One region of the Kluyvera sp. CHPC 1.2972 genome, then DNA from elsewhere that is predicted to be linked to it. Evidence: predicted binding sites of a transcription regulator. Region 1 holds the regulator's gene; each other region holds the start of a gene.

The links. Region 1 encodes Fur, which represses iron uptake genes when iron is present. Its sites were predicted from a motif close to ATAATAATGAGAACNACTATCAA; they were not measured.
Region 2: sufA (Fe-S cluster assembly scaffold SufA) is a predicted target of Fur. The motif match lies at 1,761-1,783, and genes of this name have one in related genera.
Region 3: bfd (bacterioferritin-associated ferredoxin) is a predicted target of Fur. The motif match lies at 1,930-1,952, and genes of this name have one in related genera.

Annotation. Positions count from the first base shown of each region.
Region 1 is NZ_JAPKIB010000007.1:178,943-184,719, forward strand. It holds gene chiP (chitoporin ChiP) at 1-839, shown strand, start outside; gene chiQ (ChiQ/YbfN family lipoprotein) at 889-1,224, shown strand; gene fur (ferric iron uptake transcriptional regulator) at 1,338-1,790, opposite strand; gene fldA (flavodoxin FldA) at 2,082-2,612, opposite strand; gene ybfE (LexA regulated protein) at 2,763-3,056, opposite strand; gene ybfF (esterase) at 3,186-3,950, opposite strand; gene seqA (replication initiation negative regulator SeqA) at 4,133-4,705, shown strand; gene pgm (phosphoglucomutase (alpha-D-glucose-1,6-bisphosphate-dependent)) at 4,744-5,777, shown strand, end outside.
Region 2 is NZ_JAPKIB010000022.1:47,737-53,513, reverse strand. It holds gene V6944_RS21690 (glycerophosphodiester phosphodiesterase) at 1-417, shown strand, start outside; gene V6944_RS21685 (hypothetical protein) at 419-1,204, shown strand; gene sufA (Fe-S cluster assembly scaffold SufA) at 1,823-2,191, shown strand; gene sufB (Fe-S cluster assembly protein SufB) at 2,202-3,689, shown strand; gene sufC (Fe-S cluster assembly ATPase SufC) at 3,707-4,453, shown strand; gene sufD (Fe-S cluster assembly protein SufD) at 4,428-5,702, shown strand; gene sufS (cysteine desulfurase SufS) at 5,699-5,777, shown strand, end outside.
Region 3 is NZ_JAPKIB010000002.1:483,199-488,975, forward strand. It holds gene fusA (elongation factor G) at 1-548, shown strand, start outside; gene tuf (elongation factor Tu) at 618-1,802, shown strand; gene bfd (bacterioferritin-associated ferredoxin) at 1,987-2,181, shown strand; gene bfr (bacterioferritin) at 2,254-2,730, shown strand; gene V6944_RS05760 (prepilin peptidase) at 2,714-3,190, opposite strand; gene rpsJ (30S ribosomal protein S10) at 3,567-3,878, shown strand; gene rplC (50S ribosomal protein L3) at 3,911-4,540, shown strand; gene rplD (50S ribosomal protein L4) at 4,551-5,156, shown strand; gene rplW (50S ribosomal protein L23) at 5,153-5,455, shown strand; gene rplB (50S ribosomal protein L2) at 5,473-5,777, shown strand, end outside.

The DNA of each region.
Region 1 (5,777 bases):
TCTCCTACATGTGGACGAACAACTACAAGGCGCCATGGCACCTTGAAATGGACAACTTCTATCAGAACGATAAGAAGACCAAAGTCGATTACCTGCACTCCATCGGTGCGAAATACGATTTCAAAAATGACCTGGTGCTGGAAGCCGCATTTGGTCAGGCAGAAGGCTATATCGATCAGTACTTCGCCAAAGGTAGCTACAAATTTGATATCCCTGGCGGTCCGCTGACCACCAGCTACCAGTTCTACGGTACGCGTGACAAGGTGAGCGATCACGGCGTCAACGATATCTATGACGGCACCGCGTGGCTGCAGGCGTTAACCTTCGGCTACAAACTGCAAGAAGTGTTCGACTTCCGTCTGGAAGGGACCTGGGTTAAAGCAGAAGGTCAGCAGGGTTACTTCCTGCAGCGTATGACGCCAACCTACGCATCCTCTAACGGTCGTCTGGATATCTGGTGGGATAACCGCTCTGACTTCAACGCCAACGGCGAAAAAGCGGTCTTCTTCGGCACCATGTATGACCTGAAGAACTGGGATCTGCCGGGTTGGGCGGTGGGTGCTTCTTACGTTTACGCATGGGATGCTAAGCCAGCGACCTGGCAGATGAACCCGGATGCGTACTACGACAAGAACAACAAGATCAAAGAGTCTGCCTACAGCCTCGATGTGGCATACACCGTTCAGGATGGCCGTGCAAAAGGCACGCTGTTCAAACTGCACTTCACTCAGTATGACAACCACTCCGATATCCCAAGCTGGGGCGGCGGTTACGGCAACATCTTCCAGGATGAGCGTGACGTGAAATTCATGGTTATCGCACCGTTCACTATTTTCTGATGCTAACGCGGCAGGGGGAAACTTCTGCCGCTGCTAAGAGGCTCATCGTATGAAAAAACTGATTATTGTTGCACTGATGGCCGCCGGGTTAACCGCCTGCGCTCAATCACCCGCACCGAAGGAAGATAGCAAGCTGAAGGATGCCTACAGCGCCTGTATTAATACCGCAGAAGGCAATCCGGATAAAATCCAGGCCTGTCAAAGCGTACTGAACGTGCTGAAGCAAGAGAAAGCGCACGAACAGTTCGCGAATCAGGAAAGCGTTCGCGTCATCGACTACCAGAAATGCATTAATGCCAGAAAGATGGGCAATGACGAAGCCGTAGCGAAAAACTGCGATAAGATTTGGCAGGAAATTCGCAGTAACAACGCGCCGCAGAAATAAGCTCACGTTGATACCAATAACCGCTGCTTGCAGCGGTTTTTTTACGCCTGAAGAACCGGGGGTATAAAAAAAGCCAGTGCGTGAGCAACTGGCTTTTTACGAATGGTATCGGGTTACTTTTCGATGCCTTCGTGGGCGTGTTCATCTTCACGGCAGTCGCCTTCAGCGCAGTGACCGTAGAGATAAAGGCTGTGGTTTGTTAAGCGGATACCGTGCTTCGACGCGATTTCACGCTGACGAGCTTCAATGGAATCATCGCTGAACTCGATCACTTTGCCGCAGTCGAGGCAAATCAGGTGATCGTGGTGATGCTGTTGGGTCAGTTCGAAAACGGATTTACCGCCTTCAAAATTGTGACGAGTCACGATACCGGCGTCATCAAACTGGTTCAGTACGCGGTAGACCGTGGCCAGGCCAATCTCTTCACCCATGTCGATCAGGCGTTTATATAAGTCTTCCGCGCTGACATGGTGGTTATCCGGTTCCTGAAGGACTTCCAGAATCTTTAACCGTGGAAGTGTGACTTTCAGGCCAGCCTTCTTTAATGCGGTGTTATTGTCAGTCATGCGGAATCTGTCCTGTTGCTAAACGATTAACTTCCATCAGCGAAAGTATCACAGAGAATGCACCCGAATTAATGCGTCTCATTATAGAATGACCCTATTGAAATGAAAACAGCAAGAGCCGGGTAAACTAAGCTTTCAAAAACGAGGCTTCACCGACAAACTGGCGATGAGACCGCGCTAAATCAGAAGATATTGTACAGGTATGCGCTCAAAAGTTAAAAAATTGTAGCTATTATTTTAATTGCTTTTACCTATTAATGCGGCGCGATTTATCATCGCGCCACAGGATAATCAGGCGTTTTTGATGTCTTCCAGATGCAGCTCTTCAGCCACCTGCTTAACCCATTTTTCAACGCGCTCAGCGGTCAGCTCAGGCTGACGGTCTTCATCGATAGCCAGGCCTACAAAGTGGTCGTCATCCGCCAGACCTTTAGACGCTTCGAAATGATAGCCCGCGGTCGGCCAGTGGCCGACGATAGCTGCGCCACGTGGTTCAATGATGTCGCGAATGGTGCCCAGCGCATCACAGAAATATTCCGCGTAGTCTTCCTGGTCGCCGCAGCCAAACAGCGCAACCAGCTTACCATTGAAATCCACTTCTTCCAGCGTCGGGAAGAAATCATCCCAGTCGCACTGCGCTTCGCCGTAGTACCAGGTTGGGATACCCAGCAGCAGAATATCGAATGCTTCCAGATCTTCCTTGCTGCTCTTGGCAATGTCGTGAACGTCAGCGACATCTTTACCAAGCTGTTTTTGAATCATTTTTGCGATATTTTCGGTGTTCCCGGTATCGCTACCGAAAAAGATGCCAACGATTGCCATGAGTAAAATAACCTCTTGAAACTTAATGAAATGGTGATGGCTTATTGCCCACAGATAAGGGCAATCATAGCAGAACAGAGAGGCGTGCGGAAACCGCTATCGTGCCGGACTGCACACTCTGCTACATGAAAGTGTATTTTGGGGGATTTTTCAGGCTTTCCCCTGTCCGTGCAGTTGGGCCAGTTGGCTCATCAGAATCTCTTCAATGAGTTCACTCCGGCTCATATCACGGGCAGTCGCCAGCTCGTTGAGTGCATCAACGGCTTCGTTATTCAGCTTCAGCTCCACGCGCTTCAGACCGCGCACTTTGTCGCGTTTTAACTGATTACGCTTATTAATGCGCAGCTGTTCGTCACGCGAAAGCGGATTAGTTTTTGGTCTTCCCGGCCGACGCTCATTTGCGAACAAATCTAAGGTCGTACGGTCCGTTTGTTCTTTTGCCATGGTTCTGAGTGACTTCGGGGAAACAAGCTACCGGGCGGTGCCCGGTGCAGACAGCGCGCAATCATACATCAGTGGGGCCCACACGCCAACGACCACGGCCATTCTGGCGCGCGGTCGATGCATTTTTAATCACTCGGCGAGATAACGGCGAATGGCTCGCAGCACCGCTTCCGGTTTTTCGGCGTGAACCCAGTGACCCGCGCCGGCGATAACGTGCGCTTTTGCCTGCGGGAACTGGGCCAACAGCGCATCGCGATAGGCTTCGGCCACATAGGGCGAATTGCCGCCGGGAATGAACAGGGCAGGGTGGTCCCAGGCAGGAATAGTCTCCCAGCCGACGATATGCGGGTATTGTTCCCACAACACCGGCACGTTAAAGCGCCAGGTGCCGTCGACAAAGGATTTCAGCAGGAACTGAATCACGCCTTCTTCTTTAAGGTACTCGCGCATCACCGTCGCGGCCTGCTGGCGGGTGGCCACGCCGGCGCTGGTCACCGCATTAATGGCAGCAAAAATCTCATCGTGACGGCGGACATGGTAATCGACCGGGGCAATATCAATCGCCACCAGTCGGTCGATGCGTTCAGGGGCCAGTGCGGTGAGCGCCATCACCGCTTTACCGCCCATGGAATGGCCGATGACCGTTGCTTTTTCAATGCCGTTGGCATCGAGCGTATCGAGCAGATCCTGAGCCATAGCAAGGTAGGTCATCTCATCAGCGCGCGGTGAGAGACCGTGGTTACGCATGTCTACCTGAAGGATATCGTGGTCGGTGACCAGGTCGCGGGCCAGGATGCCCAGATTATCCAGACTGCCGAACAGGCCGTGGACGAGAACGATGGGAGAATTATTGTGCAGGTTTTGTGCAGTTTGCGCTCGGACATTCAATTTCATAGCAAAGTTCTTTTTTTCGCATTGTCGGGTTAGGGTATCATGTTGGACATTCTAACGCTCAGGGGCAAGAGAGGAACTCATCCGAATTTTGCTGTCTTCCTGGTTTGGCGCTACCCGCTGTTGGGTTTTGACTTTATAATCCCAATGAATTGTATTCAGAAAAATTATCGCACCGGATTAAGATGAAAACGATCGAAGTTGATGACGAGCTCTATCGCTATATTGCGGCTCACACTCTGCACATTGGCGAGAGCGCGTCCGACATTTTACGGCGTATGCTGAAATTCTCCGCCGCTTCCCAGCCCGTGGCGACTGCTGCTGCGCCGGTCGTCAAAGCAGAACCGGCTCCCGCTCCGGCCCCGGCTGCTGCCCCCGTTGCTGACGTGAAAACGGTAAAAACTGCCAAAGATAAAGTCCGTGCTATGCGTGAGCTGCTGCTCTCTGACGAGTATGCCGAGCAGAAGAAAGCGGTTAACCGCTTCATGCTGGTACTGACCACGCTGTACGCGCTGGACAACAAGGCGTTTGCCGAGGCTACCGAATCCCTTCACGGTCGTACCCGCGTCTATTTTGCGGCTGATGAGCAGACGCTGCTCAAAAACGGCAACCAGACAAAACCAAAACAGGTTCCGGATACGCCATACTGGGTCATTACCAATACCAATACAGGCCGTAAATGCAGCATGGTCGAACACATCATGCAATCAATGCAATTCCCGGCGGAATTGATTGAGAAGGTTTGCGGTACTATCTAATACTGACAATCTAACCCTTGCATAAGAAGGACCAGGCAATGGCAAACCATACCCGTGCAGGACAACCTGCACAGCAGAGTGATTTGATCAACGTCGCCCAACTGACGGCCCAGTACTACGTGCTGCAGCCTAACGTGAGCAACCCGGAACATGCGGTGAAGTTCGGTACGTCCGGCCACCGTGGGAGCGCGAGTCGTCACAGCTTCAACGAAAAGCATATTCTGGCCATTGCTCAGGCGATCGCGGAAGAGCGCGCGAAAAATGGAATTACGGGCCCATGCTATGTCGGGAAGGATACTCACGCGCTCTCTGAGCCAGCGTTTATCTCCGTTCTCGAAGTGCTGGCAGCAAACGGGGTGGATGTCATTGTTCAGGAAGACAATGGCTTTACGCCGACGCCAGCGGTATCCAACGCTATCCTGGTACACAACAAAAAAGGCGGCAAGCTGGCTGATGGGATTGTGATTACGCCATCCCACAACCCGCCGGAAGACGGCGGCATCAAGTACAACCCACCAAACGGTGGCCCGGCTGATACCAACGTCACCAAAGTGGTTGAAGACCGCGCGAACGCGCTGCTGGCAGCTGACCTGGCGGGCGTGAAGCGTATTGCTTACGATGCTGCGCTGGCTTCCGGTCACGTGAAAGAAGTCGATCTGGTTCAGCCGTTCATTGAAGGGCTGGCGGATATCGTCGATATGGCGGCTATCCAGAAAGCCGGTCTGACCCTGGGCGTTGACCCGCTGGGCGGTTCCGGTATCGAATACTGGAAGCGTATCGCTAAGCACTACAACCTGAATCTGACCATCGTTAACGATCACGTTGACCAGACTTTCCGCTTTATGCACCTCGATAAAGACGGCGCGATCCGTATGGACTGCTCCTCCGAGTGCGCGATGGCGGGCCTGCTGGCGCTGCGTGATAAGTTCGACCTGGCGTTTGCTAACGACCCTGACTATGACCGTCACGGTATCGTCACGCCGGCTGGCCTGATGAACCCGAACCACTATCTGGCGGTGGCCATCAACTACCTGTTCCAGCATCGCCCGCAGTGGGGCAAAGAGGTTGCCGT
Region 2 (5,777 bases), on a different contig from region 1:
AAACGGTGCGCAGTAACCCCATTAGCGGAATGGTCTGCTCCGATGACTTCTGACCAGGCGGATAGCTTCCTGGCTCTCGTCACAAAATATTATGGCCCACGCCCGACGGATGTTTGCGTCCAGTCCACATACCCACAAACCCTAGAATTGCTGCGTTCTAAAAATGCGTATATCGGGCTATGCGTCATGGGCGGCTACGGCGCTGCATTGGACGAAGACCGACTTAACCTGGCTTATAAACTGGGTAACTGCGCGGCAATGCTAAGTGGCCCCATTATCACAGATGCATCAGCGGTATCAAGTATAAAAGACCGTGGTTTACTGCTTGTATATGCTATTGCTAATACACCAACTCGTTTTGATAATGCAGTCAGTGCTGGTACCGATATCATTATTACTGACTTTTACCGGGGGTAATATGCAAGTTCAAACTTATAAAACATTACCAAAAGGTATGCAGTCATTCTCATCCTATTCAGATATACCTATTGGTTCAAATACGTTCAACAAAAACGACATAACAAAATCGGTTCTGATAAAGTCGTCAACAGCCTCCGCTGCATTGCAGTTAATGGATTTAGGTAAACAGGCACACGGAACAACATTGAGTTTCTCAGTAGACGTTCGATGCGCCTCGCTTACAGTAGGTTCCGCTTCTATTGAGATGGACTCACGATCCGGTAATGGAATTTCAGCTGGTAGAAAAATTGTGGGTGTTGCGACTACGTCGTCACTAGAATGGGTAACCCTACGTATTGACTGGATTGTGGCTGACGGTGGGAACTGGATATCTTTGGCCTACGGAGCCAGTACAACATCGCAGGGCACTTTTGAGTTTAGAAACCCTCGATTAGCAATCAGCGGTGAGCGCCGCAATAAAGCGATTGCGTTCAATTTACTACGTAGTGGTGGCGTGTGGACTATTGATGCAGCGAATTTCTTTACGGGTGGGGCGTTTCTAATATCGGCATCAGGGGATCAAATCGCTGTTGGTTGGCCCGGGGTCGATGAATCCCTAGCTCCTGCTGTCAGTATCACCATCGACACAGGATTTAGCCTTGCGTCAGCAGGGTTTGTTAGCGCAGGTCCGAATACAGTAACAAATACTGGATGCAATATTAAATTGATTCAGTCTGATGGGGCGTTCAAATCTGATGTGCTGGCCGGAGGTACTGCTCGGCTTCATGTTGTTGTTACTTGCTGATTTCAGACACACTTTCGCGGATGGCGTGTTATATGAGGAACTGCTATTTGTAAGCTATGGCGAATGCATCTGCATGCAACGCCGCAGCTTTGTCAGTCAATAATGACTGAGATGTGATGGCAAAAAATTAGCGCAAAACAACTCGAAACCGGTGAGGGTAGTGATTCGTCTTGCGCTAATGCTCTTGAAAACCACTAACTTAAACTCGAATCTGGGGGGGCATATGGGGGGCAGAATGCTTTCAGGGGGCAGGTTTGGGGGCATCAAAAAGGCCGTATATGTCCCTATATGTCCATACAGCACTTTCCCTAACCCACTGATTATCCTCTAAGTGCCTGATTTGCAGAACCTCTCAAAACCGATTAAATAAATAGGCATTGGCTATACATCTTTAGCACATCTCGCTAATCCAGCTATCACCATCAACAAACCCATTATTTTTCAAAGCATTGTAAAAATTAATCTATCTCATTCGCCGCTTGTCGCAGGGTCTATGCTTATAAAAAGACATCAATAAAGGGAAAACGGGGAATACCCCCACGTGGCGCGGGTTGAAGTGATAATCATTATCACTAACATAGCGTTATCCCTTTGTGGCTCCACTGATGAGGTAGACCTATGGATTTGCATTCTGGAACTTTCGATCCCAGCGATGTCACCTGGCGTGGCGTGACGCTTACCCCGCCTGCGGCGGCGCATATTCGGGAGCTGGTTAAACAACAGCCCGGTATTCAGGGCGTGCGGCTTGGGGTGAAACAGACCGGCTGCGCGGGCTTTGGCTATGTGCTGGACGCGGTGAGTGAACCGAATAAAGACGATCTGCTGTTCGAGGCCGACGGCGCGAAGCTGTGGGTGCCTTTAAGCGCGATGCCGTTTATTGACGGCACGGAAGTGGATTACGTGCGGGAAGGCTTGAACCAGCTGTTTAAATATCATAACCCGAAGGCGCAGAACGAATGTGGCTGCGGCGAAAGCTTCGGGGTATAGGCGGTACATAATGACGCGCAATACTGATGCAAGTGACGATGTCCAGACCTGGGCCGGCGGCCCGCTGAACTATAAAGAAGGGTTTTTTACCCAACTACAGACCGACGAACTGGCGAAAGGGATCAATGAAGAGGTGGTGCGGGCGATTTCAGCCCGACGCAATGAACCCGAGTGGATGCTGGAATTTCGCCTGAAGGCTTATCACGCCTGGACCCAGATGGAAGAGCCACACTGGCTAAAAGCCCATTACACCTCGCTGAACTATCAGGACTACAGCTATTACTCCGCGCCATCGTGCGGTAACTGTGATGATACCTGCGCTTCCGAACCAGGTGCGCAGCAGCAAACCGGGGCCAGCAGCTTTTTGACCGATGAAGTAGAGGCTACCTTCAACCAGCTCGGTGTTCCGGTGCGCGAAGGTAAAGAAGTGGCGGTGGATGCTATTTTTGACTCCGTCTCGGTTGCCACTACCTATCGGGAAAAGCTGGGCGAGCAAGGGATCATTTTCTGCTCCTTTGGCGAGGCTATCCACGATCACCCTGAACTGGTCCAGCGCTACCTGGGCACTGTCGTGCCCGAAAATGACAATTTCTTTGCCGCGTTGAATGCGGCGGTGGCCTCGGACGGTACCTTTATCTACATCCCGAAAGGGGTGCGCTGCCCGATGGAACTCTCGACCTATTTTCGTATTAACGCCGAGAAAACCGGCCAGTTTGAACGCACCATCCTGATTGCCGATGAAGGCAGCTACGTGAGCTATATCGAAGGCTGTTCCGCCCCGGTGCGCGACAGTTATCAGCTACACGCGGCGGTGGTGGAGGTGATCATCCATAAAGACGCGGAAGTGAAATACTCTACCGTGCAAAACTGGTTCCCCGGCGACAACAACAGCGGCGGGATCCTCAACTTCGTCACCAAGCGTGCGCTGTGCGAAGGGGAAAACAGCAAGATGTCCTGGACGCAGTCAGAAACCGGTTCGGCGATCACCTGGAAATACCCGAGCTGCATCCTACGCGGGGATAACTCGGTTGGTGAGTTCTTCTCGGTGGCGCTGACCAGTGGCCATCAGCAGGCTGACACCGGCACTAAGATGATCCACATCGGTAAAAACACCCGTTCGACCATTATCTCGAAGGGGATCTCTGCCGGGCATAGTCAGAACAGCTATCGCGGGCTGGTGAAAATCATGCCGACGGCGACCAATGCGCGTAACTACACTCAGTGCGACTCGATGCTGATTGGCCCCGACTGCGGGGCGCATACCTTTCCGTACGTTGAATGCCGCAATAACAGCGCACAGCTGGAGCATGAAGCCACCACCTCACGCATCGGTGAAGATCAGCTGTTCTACTGCCTGCAGCGCGGCATCAGCGAAGATGATGCTATCTCGATGATCGTGAACGGCTTTTGTAAGGATGTTTTCTCGGAGCTGCCGCTGGAGTTCGCCGTGGAAGCGCAAAAACTGCTGGCTATCAGCCTCGAACACAGCGTCGGTTAAGGATTAAGGGAAACGGTATGTTGAATATCAACGAATTAGAAGTCTCGGTTGACGATAAAGCGATCCTGCGCGGCGTTAACCTGAACGTGCGCCCAGGCGAGGTGCACGCCATTATGGGGCCGAATGGCTCAGGGAAAAGTACGCTCTCCGCGACGCTGGCGGGCCGTGAAGATTACACCGTTACCGGTGGTTCGGTAACGTTTAAGGGCAGCGATCTGCTGGCGCTGTCGCCGGAAGAGCGGGCCGGAGAGGGCATCTTTATGGCCTTCCAGTATCCGGTCGAGATCCCAGGGGTCAGCAACCAGTTCTTCCTGCAAACCGCGCTGAACTCGGTGCGCGCGCATCGCGGGCAGGAACCGCTGGATCGTTTTGACTTTCAGGATCTGATGGAAGAGAAAATCGATCTGCTGAAGATGCCCGCGGATCTCCTGACCCGTTCGGTCAACGTCGGTTTCTCCGGCGGCGAGAAGAAGCGCAACGATATTCTACAGATGGCGGTGCTGGAACCGGAGCTTTGCATTCTCGATGAAACGGACTCCGGGCTGGATATCGATGCCCTCAAAATCGTCGCCGACGGCGTGAACTCGCTGCGCGACGGTAAGCGGGCGTTTATCATCGTCACCCACTACCAGCGCATTCTGGATTACATCAAGCCGGACGTGGTGCACGTGCTCTACCAAGGGCGCATTGTGAAATCCGGCGACTTCCGTCTGGTGAAACAACTGGAGGAGCAGGGCTATGGCTGGCTTAGCGAACAACAGTAGCGCGCTGCAGCAGTGGCATGCGCTGTTCCAGTCGCGGGGCGGCAACGTGTCGCCTCAGGCGCAGCAGCACCTCCAGCAGGTACAAAAGCTGGGTCTGCCAACACGCAAAGATGAAGACTGGAAGTACACCTCGCTGGATAAACTGCTCGCCAGCACTTTCGTTGCTCCGGCACTGCCAGCGCTGACCGTCGCAGAGCGCGATGCGCACGCGGTGGCGCTGGATGCCTACCGGCTGGTGTTTGTTGATGGGCAGTTCGATGCCCGACTGAGCGACGATTTATCGGCGAGCGGGTTTGAGGTGATGGTCGATAACCAACGTCAGTCGCTGCCGGATGCCGTGCACGGTGAAGTCTTCCTCCATCTGACCGAAGGGCTGGCAACCAGCGTGACCCATATTGCGGTGGCGCGTCATCAGCATCCAGCAAAACCGCTGCTGTTGCTGCACATTACCCGCGGCCTTGATTCTGATGAGATGAACACTGCGCACTATCGCCACCATCTCCGCCTGGCGGAAGGGGCGCAGGCGACGGTGATTGAACAGTACGTTAGCCTGAATGCGGCGCGCCATTTTACCGGTGCGAGGTTGACCGCAGAGGTGGCGGACAACGCGCAACTTCAGCATCTTAAGCTGAACTGTGAAAATGCCCTGAGCTACCACTTCGCCCACAACGATCTGCGATTAGGACGCGATGCCTCGGCCTTCAGCCACAGTTTCCTGCTGGGCGCGGCGGTCACCCGTCACCACACCAGCACACAGCTGAATGGCGAGAACAGCACTCTACGGGTCAACAGCTTGTCGATGCCGGTGGGCAACGAAGTGTGCGATACACGTACCTGGCTTGAACATAATCAGGGTTACTGCAACAGCCGCCAGCTCCATAAAACCATCGTGAACGATAAGGGGCGGGCGGTGTTTAACGGCGTGATTACCGTGGCACCGCATGCAATTAAAACCGACGGGCAGATGACCAACAACAATCTGCTGCTTGGACGGCTGGCGGAAGTGGATACCAAGCCGCAGTTGGAAATCTATGCTGATGATGTCAAGTGCAGCCACGGTGCCACCGTGGGTCGTATCGACGATGAGCAGCTCTTTTACTTACGCTCACGCGGGATAGCGCAGGAGGAGGCGAAGAAAATCATCCTCTATGCGTTTGCCGCGGGGCTGACCGATGCCATTGCCCTTGAAGCGCTCAAGCAGCACGTGCTAGCGCGCATTGGGCTGCGTCTGGCAGGAGGTAAACAATGACTTTTTCCGTACAACAGGTTCGCGGTGATTTTCCGGTGCTGGCGCGTGAGGTTCACGGCCAGCCGCTGGTGTATC
Region 3 (5,777 bases), on a different contig from region 1:
ACCCACTGGAGCCGGGTTCTAACCCGAAAGGCTACGAATTCATCAACGACATCAAGGGTGGTGTAATCCCAGGCGAATACATCCCTGCCGTTGATAAAGGTATCCAGGAACAGCTGAAATCTGGCCCGCTGGCTGGTTACCCGGTTGTTGACATGGGTGTTCGTCTGCACTTCGGTTCTTACCATGACGTTGACTCCTCTGAACTGGCGTTTAAACTGGCAGCTTCTCTGGCGTTTAAAGACGGCTTTAAGAAAGCGAAACCAGTTCTGCTTGAGCCTATCATGAAGGTTGAAGTAGAGACTCCTGAAGAGAACACTGGTGACGTTATCGGTGACTTGAGCCGCCGTCGTGGTATGCTCAAAGGTCAGGAATCCAACGTGACTGGCGTTGTGATCCACGCTGAAGTTCCGCTGTCCGAAATGTTCGGTTATGCAACTCAGCTGCGTTCACTGACCAAAGGCCGTGCTTCTTACTCCATGGAGTTCCTGAAGTACGACGATGCGCCGAACAACGTTGCTCAGGCCGTTATTGAAGCCCGTGGTAAATAATCCACAGGATTAAAACCTAAGTCCCGTGCTCTCTCCAAAGGGGAGAGCACTATAGTAAGGAATATAGCCGTGTCTAAAGAAAAATTTGAACGTACAAAACCGCACGTTAACGTCGGCACCATCGGCCACGTTGACCACGGTAAAACTACCCTGACTGCTGCAATCACTACCGTACTGGCTAAAACCTACGGCGGTGCTGCTCGTGCTTTCGACCAGATCGATAACGCACCAGAAGAAAAAGCTCGTGGTATCACCATCAACACTTCCCACGTTGAATATGACACCCCGACTCGCCACTACGCACACGTAGACTGCCCAGGCCACGCCGACTATGTTAAAAACATGATCACCGGTGCTGCGCAGATGGACGGCGCGATCCTGGTTGTTGCTGCGACTGATGGCCCTATGCCACAGACTCGTGAGCACATCCTGCTGGGTCGTCAGGTAGGCGTTCCTTACATCATCGTGTTCCTGAACAAATGCGACATGGTTGATGACGAAGAGCTGCTGGAACTGGTTGAAATGGAAGTTCGTGAACTTCTGTCCCAGTACGACTTCCCAGGTGATGATACCCCAATCATCCGTGGTTCTGCTCTGAAAGCGCTGGAAGGCGAAGCAGAGTGGGAAGCGAAAATCATCGAACTGGCTGGCTTCCTGGATTCTTACATCCCAGAACCAGAACGTGCTATCGACAAGCCGTTCCTGCTGCCAATCGAAGACGTATTCTCCATCTCCGGTCGTGGTACCGTTGTTACCGGTCGTGTAGAGCGCGGTATCATCAAAGTTGGTGAAGAAGTTGAAATCGTTGGTATCAAAGAGACTGCTAAGTCTACCTGTACCGGCGTTGAAATGTTCCGCAAACTGCTGGACGAAGGCCGTGCTGGTGAGAACGTTGGTGTTCTGCTGCGTGGTATCAAACGTGAAGAAATCGAACGTGGTCAGGTTCTGGCTAAGCCAGGCTCTATCAAGCCGCACACCAAGTTCGAATCTGAAGTGTACATTCTGTCCAAAGACGAAGGCGGCCGTCATACTCCGTTCTTCAAAGGCTACCGTCCACAGTTCTACTTCCGTACTACTGACGTGACCGGTACCATCGAACTGCCAGAAGGCGTTGAGATGGTAATGCCAGGCGACAACATCAAGATGGTTGTGACTCTGATCCACCCAATCGCGATGGACGACGGTCTGCGTTTCGCAATCCGTGAAGGCGGCCGTACCGTTGGTGCGGGCGTTGTTGCTAAAGTAATGAGCTAATTATTTATTAATTAGTTTTGCACTTGAAAAGGGCACTTCGGTGCCCTTTTTGCTTTCTGTTTTTTGTCCCCACTCTATTTTCCGCACGATTTGATCCCTTATTTCACGCCGCTTGTCGCGCCTGGCTATTGTAATCATAATTATTCTCACTTACACTTTGTTCAGAAATTGAACGGGAGTGGTTATGTACGTTTGTTTGTGTAATGGCGTCAGCGATAAAAAAATTCGCCAGGCAGTACGCCAGTTTCATCCGCAGTCTTTCCAGCAATTAAGAAAATGCATTCCTATTGGAAATCAATGTGGTAAATGCGTTCGTGCTGCACGTGAGGTGATGGAAGACGAATTAATGCAAATGCCAGAGTTCAAAGAGATTGCCTGAGCCCGGATTTCTTTTTTGACATCCCGGTAGGCCGTTCTACGCTTCAATAAGTGGAAGCGGAGGGTCTATATAATGAAAGGTGATGTTAAGATAATAAATTATCTCAATAAATTATTGGGAAACGAGCTTGTCGCAATCAACCAATACTTTCTCCATGCGAGAATGTTCAAAAACTGGGGCCTGATGCGCCTCAACGATATTGAATACCACGAATCCATCGATGAAATGAAACACGCCGATCAGTACATCGAGCGTATTCTGTTTCTTGAAGGGATCCCTAACCTGCAGGATCTTGGCAAGTTGCATATCGGCGAAGATGTCGAAGAGATGCTGCAGTCCGACTTAAAGCTTGAACTGGACGGCGCGAAGGATCTGCGTGAAGCTATCGCCTATGCTGATAGCGTCCATGATTACGTCAGCCGCGATATGTTGATTACTATCCTCACCGAGGAAGAACATCACATTGACTGGCTGGAGACCGAACTGGATCTGATCGGCAAAATTGGTCTGCAGAACTACCTGCAGTCGCAAATTAAGGTTGAAGGCTAAAAGTCGATAAGCCCGCCATAATAAAACCCGCCGCTCCCAGAAAGGGTCCAAAAGGCAGCGGGTTTTTTATATTCTCCGCCTGATGCAGCCACAGCGCCCTCCCCGCGATAAACCCACACGCCAGCAACGTAGCCACCAACACAAGCAGCGGTAGAGATTGCCAGCCGTGCCAGGCGCCGAGCGCTGCTACATACTTCACGTCACCATACCCTAAGCCTTCACGGCGTCGTAGTGCGCGGTATCCCCAGTAAAAGAGCGCCATTGTGCAATAGCCTGCAATCGCTCCCCATAGCGCCTCGTTACTCTTTGTTGGGTTCAGGCAGAGCTGACTTAAGAGCCCGGCCCAAAGAAGAGGGCAGGTTAGGCCGTCACGCAATAACCCGGTGCGGTAGTCTTGCCAGCACAGGATGACATTGAGTACGGCATAGAGAAGAAAGAAGGGGAGGGCCGGAAGTATCATGATTGGTTTCCATAAGAGGTCATGCCGACAGTGTGTGGGGCGAAGAGAAAGGCGGCAACGGGCGATGTACGTTTTCACGAGGGGCTATCCAGACGAATACACACCGTTGCCGTTTGTGCAGTAATTATGCGAACTGTCTTCCGGGCTTTACTGACTAATTTATAAACGCGGCTTGCTTAGTATGGGTATACGTGTATAATGCGCGGGCTTGTCTAATATAGACAGCGGTTCAATATGAACCACCGGTACTGCGTAAGCGATACCAGACAATGTTCCCAATTGGGGAACTCTGTAAGAACGGTTACACTCTCCCATCAATCGTAATGGGTTTGAGGAGTAACTATTTCGTCTATAAAATAATTGGAGCTCTGGTCTCATGCAGAACCAAAGAATCCGTATCCGCCTGAAAGCGTTTGATCATCGTCTGATCGATCAATCAACCGCGGAAATCGTCGAGACTGCTAAGCGCACTGGTGCGCAAGTCCGTGGTCCGATCCCGCTGCCGACCCGCAAAGAGCGCTTTACCGTTCTGATCTCCCCGCACGTCAACAAAGACGCGCGTGATCAGTACGAAATTCGCACTCACAAGCGTCTGGTTGACATCGTTGAGCCAACTGAAAAAACCGTTGATGCTCTGATGCGTCTGGACCTGGCTGCCGGTGTAGACGTGCAGATCAGCCTGGGTTAATCAGGTCATCGAGCGATTGAGAGGTTGATACAATGATTGGTTTAGTCGGTAAAAAAGTGGGTATGACCCGCATCTTCACTGAAGATGGCGTTTCTATCCCAGTAACCGTTATCGAAGTTGAAGCAAACCGCGTTACTCAGATCAAAGATCTGGCTAACGATGGCTATCGCGCTGTTCAGGTTACCACTGGTGCTAAAAAAGCTAACCGTGTAACCAAGCCGGAAGCTGGTCACTTCGCTAAAGCTGGCGTAGAAGCTGGCCGCGGCCTGTGGGAGTTCCGTCTGGCAGATGGTGAAGAATACACCGTTGGTCAGGACATTAGCGTTGAACTGTTTGCTGACGTTAAAAAAGTTGACGTAACCGGTACCTCTAAAGGTAAAGGTTTCGCTGGTACCGTTAAGCGCTGGAACTTCCGTACCCAGGACGCTACTCACGGTAACTCCTTGTCTCACCGCGTTCCGGGTTCTATCGGTCAGAACCAGACTCCGGGCAAAGTGTTCAAAGGCAAGAAAATGGCAGGTCAGATGGGTAACGAACGTGTCACCGTTCAGAGCCTTGACGTAGTACGCGTTGACGCTGAGCGCAACCTGCTGCTGGTTAAAGGTGGTGTTCCGGGTGCGACCGGTTGCGACCTGATCGTTAAACCAGCTGTGAAGGCGTAAGGGGATAGCAATGGAATTAGTATTGAAAGACGCGCAGAGCGCGCTGACTGTTTCCGAAACTACCTTCGGTCGTGATTTCAACGAAGCGCTGGTTCACCAGGTTGTTGTTGCTTATGCAGCTGGTGCTCGTCAGGGTACTCGTGCTCAGAAGACTCGTGCTGAAGTAACTGGTTCAGGCAAAAAGCCATGGCGCCAGAAAGGTACCGGCCGTGCGCGTTCAGGTTCTATCAAGAGCCCGATCTGGCGTTCAGGTGGCGTGACCTTTGCTGCTCGTCCACAGGACCACAGTCAAAAAGTTAACAAAAAGATGTACCGCGGCGCGCTGAAAAGCATCCTGTCCGAACTGGTACGTCAGGATCGTCTGATCGTTGTCGAATCATTCTCTGTTGAAGCGCCTAAAACTAAGCTGCTGGCACAGAAACTGAAAGACATGGCTCTGGAAGATGTGCTGATCATCACCGGTGAGCTGGACGAAAACCTGTTCCTGGCTGCGCGCAACCTGCACAAGGTTGACGTACGCGATGCAACTGGTATCGACCCGGTTAGCCTGATCGCCTTCGACAAAGTCGTAATGACTGCTGATGCTGTTAAGCAAGTTGAGGAGATGCTGGCATGATTCGTGAAGAACGTCTGCTGAAGGTGCTGCGCGCACCGCACGTTTCTGAAAAAGCGTCTACTGCGATGGAAAAAACCAATACCATCGTTCTCAAAGTTGCCAAAGACGCGACCAAAGCAGAAATCAAAGCTGCTGTGCAGAAACTGTTTGAAGTCGAAGTCGAAGTCGTTAACACCCTGGTAGTTAAAGGGAAAGTTAAACGTCACGGACAGCGTATCGGTCGTCGTAGCGACTGGAAAAAAGCTTACGTCACCCTGAAGGAAGGCCAGAATCTGGACTTCGTCGGCGGCGCTGAGTAAGTCGGAGGAGTAATACAATGGCAGTTGTTAAATGTAAACCGACATCTCCGGGTCGTCGCCACGTCGTTAAAGTGGTCAACCCAGAGCTGCACAAGGGCAAACCTTTTGCTCCGCTGGTTGAAAAAAACAGCAAATCCGGTGGTCGTAACAACAATGGCCGTATCACCACTCGTCACATCGGTGGTGGTCACAAGCAGGCTTACCGTATTGTTGACTTCAAACGCAACAAAGACGGTATCCCGGCAATTGTTGAACGTCTTGAGTACGATCCGAACCGCTCCGCGAACATCGCGCTGGTTCTGTACAAAGACGGCGAACGTCG